DNA from 2 places in the Vibrio japonicus genome. Region 1 is predicted to be linked to the other one. Evidence: riboswitches for the same ligand, from Rfam matches in the RefSeq annotation. Region 1 holds a riboswitch; the other holds the start of a gene.

Region 1 (3,430 bases):
GAGACTCTTCTAGCGCACGTAAGCAAAGTGCCACATTCTCAGGTCGAGCAGCATAACCCATCAAGCCAATACGCCACGCTTTGCCAGCAAGTGCACCTAAACCTGCGCCAATTTCTAAGTTGTACGTTTCAAGCAGATGGCTGCGAACTTTCGCTTCATCAATACCTTCAGGAACATAAATCGCGTTCAACTGAGGTAAGCGAGATTCTTCATCAACCACAAATTCAAAGCCAAGTTTCTCCAAGCCAGCTTTAAGCTTCTCGTGCATCTCACTATGGCGTTTCCACGCATTCTCTAAGCCTTCATTTTTGAGGATAAGGAGAGATTCGTGCAGCGCATATAGGCTGTTTACTGGTGCTGTATGGTGGTAGCTACGTTTACCTTCACCGCTCCAGTACCCCAGAACCAAACTCTGATCTAAGAACCAGCTCTGCACTGGTGTTTTACGCGCTTGGATCTTTTCAATTGCCGCTGGAGAAAACGTCACGGGAGACAAGCCCGGAACACACGACAAGCACTTTTGGCTACCAGAGTACACTGCGTCCAATTGCCACTCATCCACTTTAAGAGGCACGCCACCCAGTGACGTCACCGCATCAACAATACTAAGTACACCGTATTGCTTCGCCAGTTTGCCCAGAGCTTCTGCATCACTGCATGCACCTGTTGACGTTTCAGCGTGAACAAATGCCAAGATCTTAGCATCAGAGTTCTCTTTTAGTGCCTGCTCAACTTTTTCAACAGAAACAGGTTTACCCCATTCATCATCAACCATCACTGCGACGCCACCAGCACGAACCACATTTTCGCGCATGCGCTCACCAAACACACCATTACGACACACAATGACTTTTTCGCCCGGCTCGATTAGGTTTACAAAACACGCTTCCATTCCTGCACTACCCGGTGCTGATACTGCAATCGTAAACTCGTTTTCAGTCTGAAAGGCATATTGCAGAAGTTGCTTTAACTCATCCATCATACCGATAAACAGCGGGTCTAAATGGCCAACAGTTGGACGGCTTAACGCTTGCAAAACTTGAGGTGAAATATCGGAAGGTCCAGGTCCCATAAGAATACGATGAGGTGGAATGAAACTTTGAATCGTCATTGGCTGCTCCTTGAATTGGTAGGCTATCTTTGTTGTAGTTATATCGATTTCATAAGCCACCTTAATCCAAATCGCCATAAGCAGCAATTATTCCTAAGTATTGGATAGATATCGATGCCTCTAATTTGTTATTTAAAATGGTTAATAAGTTATAAAATTTCGTTGACAAGCTGCTAAGAAAAACGTTCAATGCCAAATCAGGTGGTGAATATTTATCCCATCTAAACCAACAAACTCGGATAGATATTGTAAGTTGGTTAATTGCATTTTGCAGAAGAGGAGCACTACCCAGGTAGGTGTTTTGTGGAGCCGCAACTCCAAGACAATTCACTGAGGGGGAGTAGTGCCGAGGTAGATCAAAATTGTGGTTTTGGTTTGTCGGTTGACTTGGGTTGAGTCCCATCAACTGTCATCAGCACAGACTGGTGATGAGCTTCTGAGGTATACATTCTAAATACTAACCTCGCTATACGCTCATTCTCTCTTCAAATACAAAACTGTATTACCGCAAAAAACATTGGATGTTGGAATCTATCAATAGACAGTCATGAATGACTTCATTGGTGTTCCTAACTGTAATTTTTCAGGAAGTCGTGGGAGAAATGCCGTGAGCAATTTCAACGTTGCTAAATTTGGTGGAACAAGCGTTGCTAACTTCGAAGCAATGAGCCGCTGCGCCGCTATCATAGAATCAAATCCAAATACTAAGCTTGTCGTAAGCAGTGCCTGTTCAGGGGTAACAAACCTTTTAGTCGAACTTGCGAATGGTGTTCAGGATCAGGAACGCCGCAGTGACCTTTTAAAACAGCTCGCGGATATCCATGATTCGATCCTTGATAAACTGTCCGATTCCTCAGAAGCGGCCGCTGAGGTATACGGCATTCTAGATACCGTAACCAGCCTTGCCGAAGCTGCATCCATCCAAGCGAATACAAAGCTCACAGACCATCTCGTCGCGTGTGGCGAATTAATGTCTACGCATATTTTGACGCAATTGATGAAAGAACGTGGCATTAACGCAACACGCTTTGACATTCGTGAAGTGCTAAGAACGGACAGTACGTTTGGTAAAGGCGAACCTGAAATCGAAACTATTGCACAACTGGCGCAGCAGTCATTGGTACCACTTTGCAATGACTTTGTCGTAGTTACGCAAGGCTTTATCGGTTCAGATGAAGAAGGTAATACAACAACACTTGGCCGTGGTGGAAGTGACTACAGTGCGGCACTAATCGCTGAAGCAGTCAAAGCCTCAGGATTAGAAATTTGGACTGATGTTCCGGGAATTTACACCACAGATCCTCGTATTGCATCCAAAGCTTCTCCCATTCCAGAGATTAGCTTTAGTGAAGCGTCAGAAATGGCGAACTTCGGCGCTAAAATTCTCCATCCGTCCACGTTGGTTCCAGCACTGCGCCATGACATTCCGGTGTTCGTTGGTTCTTCGAAAGAGCCAGAAAAAGGTGGAACCTGGATTCGTCATCAGGTAGAAAGCTCACCGCTGTTTCGTGCGCTGGCACTAAGATGCAATCAAACAATGGTCACTCTGCGCAGTGCAAAAATGTTTCACGCTTACGGCTTCTTGGCCAAAGTATTCGAAATCTTGGCGAAGCATAAAGTGTCAGTGGATCTGATCACCACCTCAGAAATCAGCGTGTCGCTCACTTTAGATCAGACGGATACGTCTGGCGGCGCACCTCAGCTACCTGAAGCCGCTCGTCTAGAACTAGAAGAGTTATGTACGGTCGAAGTTGAGCACAATTTATGTTTGGTCGCGCTCATTGGTAACAATATGAGTGGAAGTAAAGGCTACGCAAAACAAGTCTTTGGCACATTAGAAGACTTCAACTTGCGCATGATTTGCTATGGTGCAAGCCCACATAACCTTTGCTTCCTAGTGCATGAATCCGTATCTAAATTAGCGATTCAAAAACTGCACAAAGAGTTGTTTGAAGGATAGAAAACAAAAAGGTTGGCTCATAGGCCAACCTTTTCTTTCAAGATGTAGGTATATGGATGTTACTCGCCAGCGACTTTCATCGATTCAAGAAGAATAGAACCCGTCTGAATCTGCGAGCGCGTTTCTACATCATTACCGACCGCTACAATCTGGTTGTACATCTCTTTCAAATTACTTGCGATGGTAATCTCTGAAACAGGGTATTGAATCTCACCATTTTCAACCCAGAAACCCGCAGCACCTCGAGAATAGTCACCAGTGACAATGTTTACACCTTGCCCCATCACTTCTGTAACCAAAAGACCAGTACCCAACTCTTTAAGCATTTGTTCAAAGTTTTGACCTGTAGATTTCACGTA
Region 2 (3,430 bases), 1.3 Mb from region 1:
AACTTCGTTTCATACCACTTTAAGCCAGATATAAAAAAGCTCCACCAATTGGCGGAGCTTTTGAATAAGTTAAAAGGTATTCAGTTTTATATTAAGCGTTCTGGCACGATGCTATTTTGGACTTTGACATCCAAGATAGAACAACACACACCACGATAAATGCCACTGTTGCCGCGCTAAACGACAATGCAATTGAAGCCGTCATACCAAGCGAAACAAAGCCAATACAAGACACCAACGCAACCGAAAGTGCATAAGGCAACTGAGTTGCTACATGGTCGATGTGGTTACAGCGCGCACCTGTCGAAGACAAAATCGTTGTATCTGAAATTGGAGAACAATGGTCGCCAAAAACAGAGCCAGCAAGAACAGCACTTAGCATAGGCAACATTAGAGCGATATCAGTCGCTGCCGCCATATCACCCGCAATAGGTAGCATGATGCCGAATGTACCCCATGAAGTACCTGTAGAAAATGCCATCAAACCAGACAACAGGAACAAGATAACTGGCAACCAATGTGGAGCGATATTGCCTTGCGCCATAGTAGAAAGGTATGCACCTGTCTTCATTTCGCCTATAACAGAGCCAATAGACCAGGCAAAGACTAAGATAAGGATCGCACCAAACATAGACTTAGCACCAATCCAAAGAGTGCGCGCAATCTCAACAAATGGAAGCCCTTGTTTAAGCACTGTTACCAACGCGACAAACAAGCCAACTAAACCACCGTAAATGAGTGACGCACCCACATCCGTATTTTCGAAAGCACCAAGTAATGCGAACTCTTTACCGTCTGCTACTAGCGCTTGTGCACCCGTGTAAAGCATCGACGCGACCGTAGCAATAATCAGAGTAACGATGGGTAACACCAAGTCCAATACTTTGCCTTTATCGCTTTCACGAATATCAAGCTCTTCGTTTAACTCATGCGCTTCTGGTGCATCGTTTTCTTGATCTTTATCGAAACCACGTCCTTGGGATGCCGCGATTTCATGTTCACGCATTTTGCCGATATCTAGGCCAAACCACGCGACCGCAAATACCATTAGCAGAGCAAAGACCGCATAATAGTTCATAGGAATTAAACGAACATAAGCACCGAGTGCTGAGTATTCCGTAATGCCATGAGACACCAAAATACCGCCGATGATAGTGATAATGTACGCGCCCCAACTAGAAGCTGGCATAAGCACACACATAGGAGCCGCAGTCGAGTCCAAAACGTACGCCAACTTTGCACGAGACACGTAAAAACGGTCAGTCACAGGGCGAGATATCGCACCAACGGCCAAGCTATTAAAGTAATCGTCGACAAAAATGAATACGCCTAAAAAAGCGGCTAAAAGTTTAGAACCACGTTTACTTTTTACACGAGACTGCGCCCATTCTGCGAAAGCGCGCGTACCACCAGACAATGTCAGTAAAGCTGTCATCATGCCGAGTAGTAATAAGAAGCCAACAATGCTCATATTCCAAGTATTGATGCCACCGTCTTCAACAAACACACTTGAAACGGTTGAACCAATATAACTTAGCGTATTCCCAACTGAGTAATCATTCAGCAGGATAGAGCCTAAAATAATACCGACGCCCAAAGAAATAAGAACGCGACGAGTAATGATCGCCAGACTTAGTGCCACGAGTGGAGGCAAAAGTGACAAAGGAGATGATGCAAAATCAATTAAATTCATGATCTTCAAAAACCAGTTATAAATGGTTAGAGATCTACTGCAGACTTATTGCCGTAAATTGAATTTCTAGCAATAGTATTGAACTTAGCGATGGGGAAGCGAACACGTCACCCAGCCCTACAGTAGCGCTCCATAGTTTTACAAATTATAGACTATGGCAGTGTTACCCCTATTCGAGAATAACCCCAGCGAGCGCTTTTGATATGGACACTCACTTCGGCGAGATAACCTTCCATACTTGCTCATTGGTATCACCCCAACAAGTATTACTCATTTATCCCGCGCCTCTACCGCGATTGATGAATTTTAAACCAAGTTAAAGTGATTTTAACAATGATTTAACCAACATATCGCATTAGGTGACGCTCATTGTACTTATCCAATTGGCCATTTCAATATTTCATTCTAATTTAATGTTAAAAACACTGAGCATTTTGCTAGCGTAAGTTTCCACACCCTTTGCATAGTCATCCAATCACTTATTGCCGATACGGCCAATTTCATACACTTAAAATTCGTTTGGGCTAAAACATATATATCATTAACGATATTCAACAGTATGCCCGAGATTGAATATCAAGAAATGTAATATTTATCAAAGATGAACAATCCTAATTATGAAACACACCGCTTAATAGCAATACAGAAATTAGGGGGATTGCATATATTTATATGTTGTTCGGTTTAATGATTAAATAAGCCATTTGAAGCATGACAAATTATATAAAGAAGAATTTATCTAAATTTACAGAGAAGAGATTGTAATATATAAATTTCGGGATTATTATCTAATGAATTAGCTTATCCTTATTTAGTGAGTACAAAACATGTCAGAACTAACAAAAACACTATTAAACATTCGTAGCTTGCGCGCATTTTCTCGCGAGCTAACTCTGGAGCAATTAGAAGAAGCTCTAGAAAAATTAACGACTGTTGTTGTGGAACGCCAAGAAGCGGAAGAAGAAGAGCGTGCGGCTCGTGCAGAACAAGAAGCTAAACTTGCTGCGATTGCAGATCAAATAACAAAAGACGGCATTGACGTTGATGCACTAATTAGCGCTCTTGCTGGTGATACTAAAACTAAGTCAAAATCTAAAGCTAAGCGTGCTCCTCGCCCAGCAAAATACAAATATGTAGATGCAAATGGCGACGAAAAGACTTGGACAGGTCAAGGCCGTACTCCATCTTCAATCCAAGAGCAACTAGATGCGGGTAAATCTCTAGATGATTTCCTAATCTAAAATAAATGCAAATTAATATTAAAGCACTTAAATCGGCGCTTTAATATTAAGACAAAAGCATTAGAACAAAAAGCCCGCATACGCGGGCTTTTTCATACCTTTTATTCTTAACGTTCCCAGTACGCTTCTTCCAAACTATCTTCGCGTTCTGGTAAGCCACGAGACAAACGTGGAGAGTGCTGGACTAATACTTCATAGCTCGCTCGATTCGAATATTTACATACTTGCGAGAATGAAGAGTAAGTTAAGAATGCATGAGCATGTTTGCTTGAGTTAGGCACGTTTTCTTTATGGTATTTATTCGCTGCCATATCATGCAACAGCGCCGATAATGCGGCATCTCCCGCACCATTAGTATTCTTAATTTTTTCCGGGCCACCCATATATGGAGAGATATGAGAATACACTTTGATTGGATTCTCACAGCCGTTTTTAGATGCCGGGCGGCTAAATTCATAACGGTTAAATTCAGCAATACTACCTGGTAGCAGTGGTA

Evidence for each region. A riboswitch is a leader RNA that binds a small molecule or an ion and turns the genes downstream of it on or off. The one in region 1 is predicted to bind lysine.
Region 2: linked by a shared signal. The riboswitch ahead of tet(35) (tetracycline efflux Na+/H+ antiporter family transporter Tet(35)) and the one ahead of lysC (lysine-sensitive aspartokinase 3) in region 1 are both predicted to bind lysine.

Annotation. Positions count from the first base shown of each region.
Region 1 is NZ_CP102096.1:330,144-333,573, reverse strand. It holds gene NP165_RS01685 (pyridoxal-phosphate-dependent aminotransferase family protein) at 1-1,111, opposite strand, end outside; lysine riboswitch at 1,378-1,555, shown strand; gene lysC (lysine-sensitive aspartokinase 3) at 1,719-3,071, shown strand; gene pmbA (metalloprotease PmbA) at 3,131-3,430, opposite strand, start outside.
Region 2 is NZ_CP102096.1:1,649,009-1,652,438, forward strand. It holds gene tet(35) (tetracycline efflux Na+/H+ antiporter family transporter Tet(35)) at 92-1,693, opposite strand; lysine riboswitch at 1,809-1,991, opposite strand; gene NP165_RS07840 (H-NS histone family protein) at 2,521-2,934, shown strand; gene NP165_RS07845 (inosine/guanosine kinase) at 3,042-3,430, opposite strand, start outside.